Regions from separate parts of the Pseudarthrobacter sp. MDT3-1 genome, predicted to be linked through region 1. Evidence: predicted binding sites of a transcription regulator. Region 1 holds the regulator's gene; each other region holds the start of a gene.
What was found. The regulator LexA, encoded in region 1, represses DNA repair genes until DNA is damaged. The targets are predictions, from matches to a motif close to TCGAACANNTGTTCGA.

Region 1 (3,274 bases):
AACTGGCTCGCCACGACGCCGCCGAGGCCGACGTTGTGGTCACCAACCATGCCATGCTCGCTGTCAGCGCCTTTGAAGGCCTGGCAGTGCTTCCCGAATACGACGTTGTGGTGGTGGACGAGGCCCACGAACTGCAGGACCGGGTCACCGGTGCGGTATCGGGGCAACTCTCCGTGGCAATGGTCCACGCTGCGGCGTCGGGCGCTCGGAAACACACGGCCATCACTGTGGATGCCCTCAACGCAGCTGCCGCCAACCTGGAACTCGCCTTGGCCGGCGTGCCCAACGGGCTGCTCCCGAATGGCCTCAACGACGAACAGCTGGATTGTGTGGACCAATTGCGTGAGGCCTGCCGCGCCGCGCTGTCCGATTCCAAGGGGGACGGCAGCCAAACGGCCGACGGCGGGCGGCAGCTCGCGCGCTCACGCCTGATGCTGATCCTCGAGCTGTGCGAGCGGCTGATCGTGGCCCGTGAAAACCGCGAGGTTGTGTGGTTTTCCCGCGCAAGTTCCTTCGATCCGCAACAGGGCTATGCGCAGCCCGACGACTCTGCGCCGGTCCTGGTCAACATCGCGCCGCTTAGCGTTGCCGGCAAGCTCCGCGAAGGGCTGTTCGCCGGCCACACGGTTGTGCTGACCTCGGCAACCCTGGCCATCGGCTCAGCCTTTGAACCGACCGCCGGCGGCTTGGGACTGGTGGGGGAGGGCGCGCCCAGCTGGAGCGGGATCGATGTCGGATCGCCCTTCGACTATCCCAAACAAGGGATCCTCTACGTCGCAGGGCACCTCCCCAAGCCGGGCCGCGGGGCGTCGCCGGAGGCCCTCGATGAACTTGAGGCGCTGATCCGCGCGTCCGGCGGCGGCGCCCTGTGTCTGTTTTCGTCGCGCCGAGCCGCCGAGGAGGCCGCTGAAGCGATGCGTCCCCGGCTTGGCCTCAGCATTCTCTGCCAGGGCGACTCCACCATGACGGCCCTGGTGAAGCAGTTCGCGGACGAGCCCGATACCTGCCTGTTCGGCACCATGTCCCTGTGGCAAGGCGTTGATGTTCCGGGTGGATCATGCAGGCTGGTGGTGATCGACCGCATCCCGTTCCCGCGGCCGGATGACCCGCTGATGACCGCACGGTCCCGCGCCGTTGCGCAGGCCGGCGGAAACGGCTTTATGGCGGTATCGGCGACCCACGCGGCCATCCGCCTGGCCCAGGGCGCGGGAAGGCTGATCCGTTCCACCGGAGATAAAGGTGTGGTGGCGGTGCTTGATTCCCGGCTGGCCACCGAGCGCTACGCCGGATTCCTCCGCGCCGCTCTGCCGCCGTTCTGGCCCACCACGGACCGCAAGACCGCGTTCGCCGCCCTGGAAAGGCTGGCCGGAAAGGGCGCCTGACTGCGCGCAGGTCCTATAGCGACCGCAGGACCGAGACGACCTTGCCCATGATTGTGGCGTGATCGCCCAGGATGGGCTCGTACTGGGTGTTCTGCGGCAACAGCCACGTGTGGCCATCGCGCTGGCGGAAGGTCTTGACGGTGGCTTCGTCGTCCAGCAGGGCCGCGACAATATCGCCGTTGGAGGCGTCTGCCTGCCGTCGGACCACTACCCAGTCGCCGTCGCAGATGGCAGCATCCACCATGGAGTCGCCGGCCACGCGCAGCATAAAGAGCTCACCCTGGCCCACGAGCTGCCGGGGCAGGGGCATCACATCTTCCACCACCTGGTCAGCAAAGATGGGCCCGCCGGCCGCGATCCGGCCCACCAACGGCACCATCGCGGTGTCCATGGCAGAGGGAAGTTCGGTGACCGTCCCGCCGATGCCGTGCAGGACTGAGGGCTTGGTTGTCCCGTTCGCCTTAGGGGACCCGCCGTCAAGCGTCAACGGCATCAGGACTTCCATGGCGCGCGGACGCTTGGGGTCCCGGCGAAGGTATCCCAGCTTCTCCAGTTGCGAGAGCTGGTGGGTCACGCTCGACAAACTCGCCAGGCCCACGGTGTCACCGATTTCACGCATCGACGGCGGATAGCCGTTGTCATTCACCGAGCGCTGGATGGTTTCAAGGATCTTCTTTTGGCGGGCGGTGAGCCCCTTGGGAGTCCGTGGGGGTTGGCGGCGCTGCGGTGTCGCCTTGCCCTCGGCGGCTGGTGCTGCCATGTTCGCCAATGCCTTTCGGTTGCCCGGCTCCGCTCCGGCCGCTGGTGCCTGGAACGCCCCGGGGCTGGTGTCGGAGTTGATTGTCAGACCCTGCTGATGAACTACAGAGGTGGTTGTTCTTTCATCCAAACGTAGGCCAGCCACAGGGCTTTTTCAAACATTTGTTCTAGCGAGTCTCGACAATATTCGTTGATAAGTGCTAAAAATGAAGAAGCAAAGTTCGAACATGTGTTCTACTCGTTGCTTGCGGATTCGAATATTCGAATCTATGGACGGCTCAGGCCGGTACCGGCAAGTGGACGCGGAGGGCGCGCCGGGCAGCACAGTATGGTCCAGGAGGGCTCATTTCATGTCAGCTTTATCTGCTTCGCAGGACTCGCGTCCGCAGTTCATTTCCGTGCAGGACCTCACCTCGCGGCAGTGGTCCGCACCCGTTTCGACGTCGGGTTCGGCGCCAAGGCAGCGCAGGGAACCGTTGCCGCCGCTGCGCCTGACCCGCAGGGGCCGGATTGTCCTCATCGGCATCCCGCTGGTGATTCTTGCCGCAATCCTGCTTTCCCTGGCAGGTTTCCTCAACGCCCCGGCAAAGGCCGCCGATTCTGCCGCCGACCTGTCGCTAACGCCAACAGTCTCGGTCACGGTGCAGGCCGGCCAGTCACTCTGGGCCATCGCCAGTACCGTTGCGCCCGAGCGTGATCCCCGTGATGTCATCGCGGATATTGCCCAGTTGAACAACCTTTCCGCCGGCGGCGTTGTCCCCGGACAGCAACTCTTCGTCCCCACCAGGTAAAGAGCCTGCGGGCTCGGGCGTGTGCCGCCGCAGGCCGTCACATTTTCCGGCCGTCTGCTTCGGACCTAAACTGTTCAGGTGAATGACCAGCTAGAGCGTCTGAACAGACTTCCCCTCCGGACCAACCTCCGCGGACTGACCCCGTACGGTGCCCCGCAGTTGGATGTACCTATCCTGCTGAACGTCAACGAAAACACCCATGGCGTCCCGGCGGACGTCCGGGCCGCGATCAGCGTGGCCGTGACGGAAGCCGCGGCGGGCCTCAACCGCTACCCGGACCGTGAGTTCACCGAACTCCGGGAAGCGCTGGCCGAATATCTCGGCCACGGTCTGGATGCCACC
Region 2 (3,274 bases), on a different contig from region 1:
GTCATCCCCGGCTGGGACACCCAGCCGACCCGGACCGAGGAAAATGCAGCCCGATGGGAGCAGCGCCTGACCGAACTGGTGGCGTACCGGCGGGCCGGCAACGACTGGCCACTCCACAAAAAAGCCTCGACCGAAGAGGAACGGGTCCTGGGAGTCTGGCTGCACGGGCAGCGGATCAAATACCGCCAGGAAATCCTGACCGAGGAACGCGAGGCCACGCTTAACGCCCGGCTTCCCGGCTGGCGTGAAGGCAGGGCCAGAAGCGGAGGCCGGAGGACCGGCGTTTCCAAGGACTGATAGAGCGTACGTACCACCATGAAACTTGCGGCCCTGGGTAGCACAGGGGTTTGTTGCAGTGTTGGCCAACCCAAGAGTGGCTCGCCGTGGTGTGTTCTGTCTATCCCTCATATTCGTGGCGTTACCGCTACGAATATGCAATGCCCGCTTGATCGGTGGCACACCATCCAGATCCGCTGGGAGTGCTTAGGGCAGCACATCGCCTAGCTCACCTGCCTGAGACCTAGGACAACTTGGCACTGGACTCCGTATGCTGGGCGGATGTCATCCTCTCCCCTCGCAATATTCGGTGACTGGCATGGCGCCTCTGGCTGGGCGCTTACTTCCATCAGGTCAGCAGCTCGGGCAGATGTTCGCACCGCCATTCACGTTGGAGACTTTGGGCTTGATTGGCCAGGCGCCAAGCGCGGACGCTACGAGACCAAGCTGAACAAATACCTGATGGATCTAGGCATCACTCTTGTCGTCTCCGGGGGTAACCACGACAACTGGGACACTTTGCAGAGGCTCCCCGTCGAGGACGACGGCTTGGCAACGATCCGCTCCAATATCCGGGTCCTGCCGCGAGGCGGTCGAACCATGATTGAGGGCCTTGCCGTCGGCGGGTTGGGCGGCGCGTTCAGCGTCGACTACGAGCACAGGACGGTGGGAAAGGACTGGTGGCCTGATGAAGAACCCACTCGCGAGGAAGCCGCCGCGCTCATCGCAGCCGGTCCCCTAGACATCCTGATTACCCACGACGCGCCTGCAGGCGTCCCGCTGACGGGGGACTTCCAACTCAGCACAGAACTGACCGAGAAAGCGAACAAAACCCGGGACCTCCTGGGAGAGGTCGTTGATTCATTGGCCGTTCCCCATGTCTTCTGCGGCCACTGGCATCAGCGCCGCATACACGAGCTGAGCCATTCGAATGGAACGGTCACGAGAGTAGACGTGCTAAATATGGAAAACTCCCGTCACGGGAACGGTGTCCTCGTGTGGCCTGGCCAAGCTCCTCTGCGGATTGACCCGTTTGAAATCAGGAACACTTAGGGATCCGCTTCCTCGCTTTTTCTAACCTAGAGTGGGAAGTATGGACGCGGCCGAGTGGGTGCACGAGCTGGCTTACTCCCTAAGCGTTGGGCCAGGAACACCGTCCTTACTGACGATCGCTACTTGTTCCGGACCAGCTGCTAGCAGGGAGGTCATTGAAACGGCCAAACGAGTAGTCGGCGAGGCGGGATGGGCTGTCTACGAATTGGCCGCCCGCAACGTGGCCCCCTGATCCGTCCCTTCTGCGTGAAAGCGGCTTCCTGATTCTTCGGGAACCACTGCGCCAACCGATCGATGACGTTCGCCACTGCCTGGGCTTCATTGTCCGTAGCCGTCCACTCAGTTTCGCCCCGGCGGTTGGGGCCGTCAACGAAAAGTTGACCGCACCCAAATCCGCCTCCAAGAGTCGAGGGTCGGGCTGTGGCCGCGGGCCAGCGTTCCGGCTCCGCAGGCTTTTCGTCCATCAGATGCAACATGGTGGAGAACGAATGTCTGCCCTCACGAGTACACTGAAATGAGTCGAACATATATTCGAATAAAGGTGTGTTGTGGGCGTTGTTGTCGGTCCCCGCGTGATAGATGCGGGCGTGTCGTTGTTGTCGGTGTTGATCTCTCCGGTGCCCGTTGCGGCGGGGTTTCCGTCGCCGGCTCAGGACTATTTTGATGGCCGGATCGATCTGAACGTGCACCTGATCAAGGACATCACCAGCACCTACGTCGTACGCGTGTCCGGGGACTCGATGGAAGGCGCCGGGATCAGCGACGGCGATGAACTGATCGTGAACCGGGCGCTCGAGCCGCGGGACGGGTGCGTGGTCGTCGCGGTCCTGGACGGGGAACTCACGATCAAGCGGCTGCGGATTACGGCGACCAGTGTAGTGCTGCAGGCCGAAAACCCGGCCTACCCGGACATCAAGGTGCCCAGCCTCAGCGAACTCACCGTCTGGGGTGTCGCAACGCGGTGCCTTCATCATGTCTAGGCCGGCTGTGATGCGGCGGATGCCGCAGATCGCGCACGTGGATGTGAACTGCTTCTACGCCAGCGCAGAGCGCGCCTTCGACCCGTCCCTGGAAGGCCGGCCGGTCATTGTGCTGTCCAATAACGATGGCTGCGCAGTGACCCGCTCCCCCGAGGCCAAAGCCCTGGGCATCGCCATGGGCGAGCCCTGGTTCAAACTCGCACCCCGGGCCAGGGAATGGGGCCTGGTCGCGCTGTCCAGTAACTACGAGCTCTACGGGGACATCAGTGCCCGGGTGATGGAGCTGCTGGGCCGGTACTCTGCCTGGCTTGAGGTCTACAGCATCGACGAGGCCTTCCTCGGCGTCAAAGGCACGCCCGACGAACTCCTGGCCCTGGGCCGGGCGATGAAGACGGCGGTCCGGCGGAACGTCGGCGTGCCCGTCTGCGTCGGGATCGCCGGCACCAAGACCCTGGCGAAGCTGGCCAACAAGTGGGCGAAGAACAACCCGGCCTTTGGCGGGGTCTGCCACTGGGACTCCGTCCCCGCCGCCGACCGGGAATCCCTGATGGGCCGCCTGTCAGTGGTGGAGATCTGGGGCGTCGCGACCCGGCTGACCAAACGCCTGAACGTGATGGGCATCTTTTCGATCCTGGACCTGTCCCGGGCGGATCCGGTCATGATCCGGGACCGGTTCTCCGTCGTCATGATGCGCACCGTCCTGGAACTGCAGGGAACCCCCTGCATCCCGATGGAGGAAGAACGCATCGGGCGGGACCAGCTGATCTTCTCCCGCTCCTTCGCCACCCCCATCACCACCGCCGCCGGCATCCGCCAGGTCATGAGTGTATACGGGCAGCAAGCCTCGGCCCGGCTGGCCAAACACGGGCTGCAGGCCAAAGTCCTCACCGCGTTCGCCGGCACCTCACACTTCAACCCGAAAGACACCTCCTACCCCTCCATCTGCATCCCGCTGCCGATGCCCA
Region 3 (3,274 bases), on a different contig from region 1:
CGGCGGTTGTCCGGCGCGTGCTCCAGCGTCATGGATGACGCCCCGGCCTGCTCGCCCGCGGCGGAGAGACCCTGGCAAAGCCTTGCCAGCACCAGCAGTGCCGGAGCCCACCAGCCCACGGTGTTGAAGTCAGGCAGGCAGCCGATCAGGAACGTGGACGCGCCCATTAGCAGCAGCGTGAACATCAGCACCTTCCGCCGGCCCACCCGGTCACCGAAGTGGCCCAGGATGACGGCGCCCACCGGCCGTGCCACGTAGGCGAAACCGAAGGTGGCGAAGGACATGATGGCCGCGTTGGCCCCGGCGTCCGGGAAAAACACCGTGGGGAAGATCAGGGCGGCGGCGGAACCGAAGATGAAGAAGTCGTAGTATTCGACGGCGCTGCCCAGGAAGCTGGCGAGGGCTGCTTTCTTTGGCGTCCCGGCCGGGGCAACGGTGCCCGGCCCGGCGGACGGAAGTGTCTGGCTCATGGAGTTCCTTTGATGTGACGACGTTGTCGCGGATGGATCTGGAGGGCGCAGCCGCACCTGCCTGAGTGATGGCGGAGCGCGGTGCGGCTGGTGTCCGTTGAAAGACCCGGACCAGTAGCCACATGGTGGGAGCTACTTGTGCGATACAGCAATGATGGCTGTGAGCGCAGTCACCTGTCAAGAAAATAATCACCATCTAGAAATAGTTCCCACGATGTGGCAACATCGACGTATGAGTGTGAATCAAACCACAGCAGTCGATGACGTTGCCGCCGAGTCACAGCCGCCCAAGGGTGACCGTACCGACATGGTGGGCAAGGCCCTGGGCCTGCTGGTCCTCCTGGGCGACGAACCCCGCGGTGCCAGCGCCGCGGAGATCTCGCGCCGGGCCGAACTTCCGTTCAGCACTACCTACCGCCTCCTGGGTTCCCTGACGCGCGACGGCTTTGTGGACTATGAGCCGGACGGCCGCCGCTACCACCTGGGCCTCCGCATCTTCCAGCTGGGGCAGCGGGTCTCCAATCATCACGGATTTGCCGGCACGGCCCTGCCGGTGCTGCGTCGCGTCACCGAGCAGACGGGGGAGGCCACCATCCTCAGCGTCCGCGACGGCCATCATCACCTCACCGTTAACAAGGTTGACGGCCCCCAGGCGTTTCGCGTCACCAGCGACCCCGGCCACCTTGGCGCCCTGCATGCAACCGCCGTGGGCAAGGCCCTCGTGGCGTTTGCCGAGGACGCGGAGCGGGAAGCCCTGATCGAGGAGCTCCAGTTGGAAGCGCTCACCGAACACACCATCACGGACCGGGGTGCCTTCCGCGCCGAAATGGAACTGGTTCGCCGCCAGGGGTATGCCGTGATGGATGAGGAGAACGAGAACGGCATGCGCGCCGTGGCCGTGCCGCTGCTCAATTCTCAGGGCCACGCCTTCGCCTCCCTTGCCACCGCCGTTCCCGTGTTCCGCCTCAGCATGGAAGCCCTGCTGGCCCATGTGCCCCTGCTGCACGATGCCGCGGCGGAGCTGGCAGCGCGCTTGCCGCAACGGTAAATAACTCCAAAATGTTCGCATCTAGAACAATCGTGCGAGAAGTGAACAAGTGTTGTACTGTAATCCCTATCACCCGACCCGCCGCAGACGCCTCGAGCGCCGCTGCCCGCCGGGTGCCGTATCAAAAGGAGCTGCCCGGATGAGCAATCAAACTGAGTCCTACCTCGTGGGACTGGTCGGCGATGGCGTGATGCCGTCACTCACTCCCCCCATGCACGAACGCGAAGGCGATGTGCAGGGCCTGCGCTACCTCTACCGCCCCATTGACCTGCTGGAGCTCGGGCTTTCCGGCGATGCCGTGGGGGATCTGCTCAAGAGTGCCCGCAGCCTGGGCTTCAACGGCCTGAACATCACCCATCCGTGCAAGCAGCTTGTGCTGGCGCACCTGGACGAGGTTTCGCCGGATGCACTCAGGCTCGGGGCCGTCAACACAGTCGTCATCGAGGACGGCCGTTTCATCGGCCACAACACCGACTTCTCCGGCTTCGCCGCCGCGCTTGCCTCCGGCCTTCCGGGCGCGCGGCTGGACCGCGTGGTCCAGCTTGGCGCGGGAGGTGCTGGGTCCGCCGTCGCCTATGCCCTGCTCACGGCCGGCGTGAAGGCGCTGGACCTGGTGGATGTGGACCCCGCCCGCTGCGCGGCACGCGCCGCCGAGCTGGCCGGCTTCTTCCCGGGCCGCACCGTCACAGCGCGTACGACGGCGGAGCTGCCGCAGTTGATGCACTTGGCCGACGGTCTGGTGCACTGCACGCCCGTGGGCATGGCCGCCCACCCGGGCGTCCCGCTGGACCTGGACCTGCTGGAAACACGGCACTGGGTGGCGGACATCGTCTACCGCCCGATCGACACCGAACTGGTCCGCGGCGCCCGCGCCAAAGGCTGCGAGGTCCTGGACGGCGGCCGCATGGCCGTGGGCCAGGCGGCGGACTCTTTCCGGATTTTCACCGGGCAGGAAGCCGACGCTGACCGTATGCGCGGCCACTTCCTGGAGCTTGTGGCCAAGGAAGAGGTGGCTGCCTGATGCGCACCGGAATCGCTACGGTCTGCCTCTCCGGCACCCTGAAGGAAAAGATGCAGGCCTGCGCCATCGCCGGCTTTGACGGGATCGAAATCTTCGAGCAGGACCTGGTCACGTCGCCGCTCACGCCCGAGGACGTCCGCAAGATGGCGGCGGACCTCGGCCTCACGCTGGATCTTTACCAGCCGTTCCGCGACTTCGACAGCGTGTCCGAAGACCTCCTGGCCGCCAACCTCCGGCGTGCCGAAGCCAAATTCAAGCTCATGGCGCGGCTGGGCATGGACACCGTCCTGGTCTGCTCGAATGTGGCCACCGCCGGCATCGACAGCGACGACCTCCGGGTGGAACAGCTCGGCCAACTGGCTGCGCTGGCCGGGGACCACGGCGTCAAGGCGGCCTACGAGGCCCTGGCCTGGGGCAAGTACGTCAGCGACTACGAGCACGCCCACAAGCTGGTGGAAGCCGTGGACCACCCCAACCTGGGCACGTGCCTGGACTCCTTCCACATCCTCTCTCGCAACTGGGATACCGCCCCCATCGAGGCCTTCAACCCGGAAAAGATCTTCTTCGTCCAGGTGGCGGACGCCCCCAAGCTCTCCATGGACGTCCTCTCCTGGAGCCGGCACTACCGGGTTTTCCCGGGCGAGGGCCAGTTCGAGCTCGCCAAGTTCATGGGCCACGTGGTCCGGGCAGGGTACAGCGGCCCGGTGTCGCTGGAAATCTTCAACGACGTCTTCC

Region 2: the regulator LexA is predicted to act here: its motif matches at 1,849-1,864, upstream of ACX80X_RS11235 (LexA family protein).
Region 3: the regulator LexA is predicted to act here: its motif matches at 1,541-1,556, upstream of ACX80X_RS12055 (shikimate dehydrogenase).

Annotation. Positions count from the first base shown of each region.
Region 1 covers NZ_JBTNDX010000001.1:36,619-39,892, reverse strand. The annotation lists gene ACX80X_RS00185 (ATP-dependent DNA helicase) at 1-1,382, shown strand, start outside; gene lexA (transcriptional repressor LexA) at 1,396-2,142, opposite strand; gene ACX80X_RS00175 (LysM peptidoglycan-binding domain-containing protein) at 2,492-2,932, shown strand; gene ACX80X_RS00170 (histidinol-phosphate transaminase) at 3,011-3,274, shown strand, end outside.
Region 2 covers NZ_JBTNDX010000012.1:43,750-47,023, reverse strand. The annotation lists gene ACX80X_RS11245 (helicase associated domain-containing protein) at 1-297, shown strand, start outside; gene ACX80X_RS11240 (metallophosphoesterase) at 559-1,329, shown strand; gene ACX80X_RS11235 (LexA family protein) at 1,878-2,309, shown strand; gene ACX80X_RS11230 (Y-family DNA polymerase) at 2,302-3,274, shown strand, end outside.
Region 3 covers NZ_JBTNDX010000013.1:74,022-77,295, reverse strand. The annotation lists gene ACX80X_RS12065 (MFS transporter) at 1-470, opposite strand, end outside; gene ACX80X_RS12060 (IclR family transcriptional regulator) at 703-1,518, shown strand; gene ACX80X_RS12055 (shikimate dehydrogenase) at 1,658-2,539, shown strand; gene ACX80X_RS12050 (bifunctional sugar phosphate isomerase/epimerase/4-hydroxyphenylpyruvate dioxygenase family protein) at 2,539-3,274, shown strand, end outside.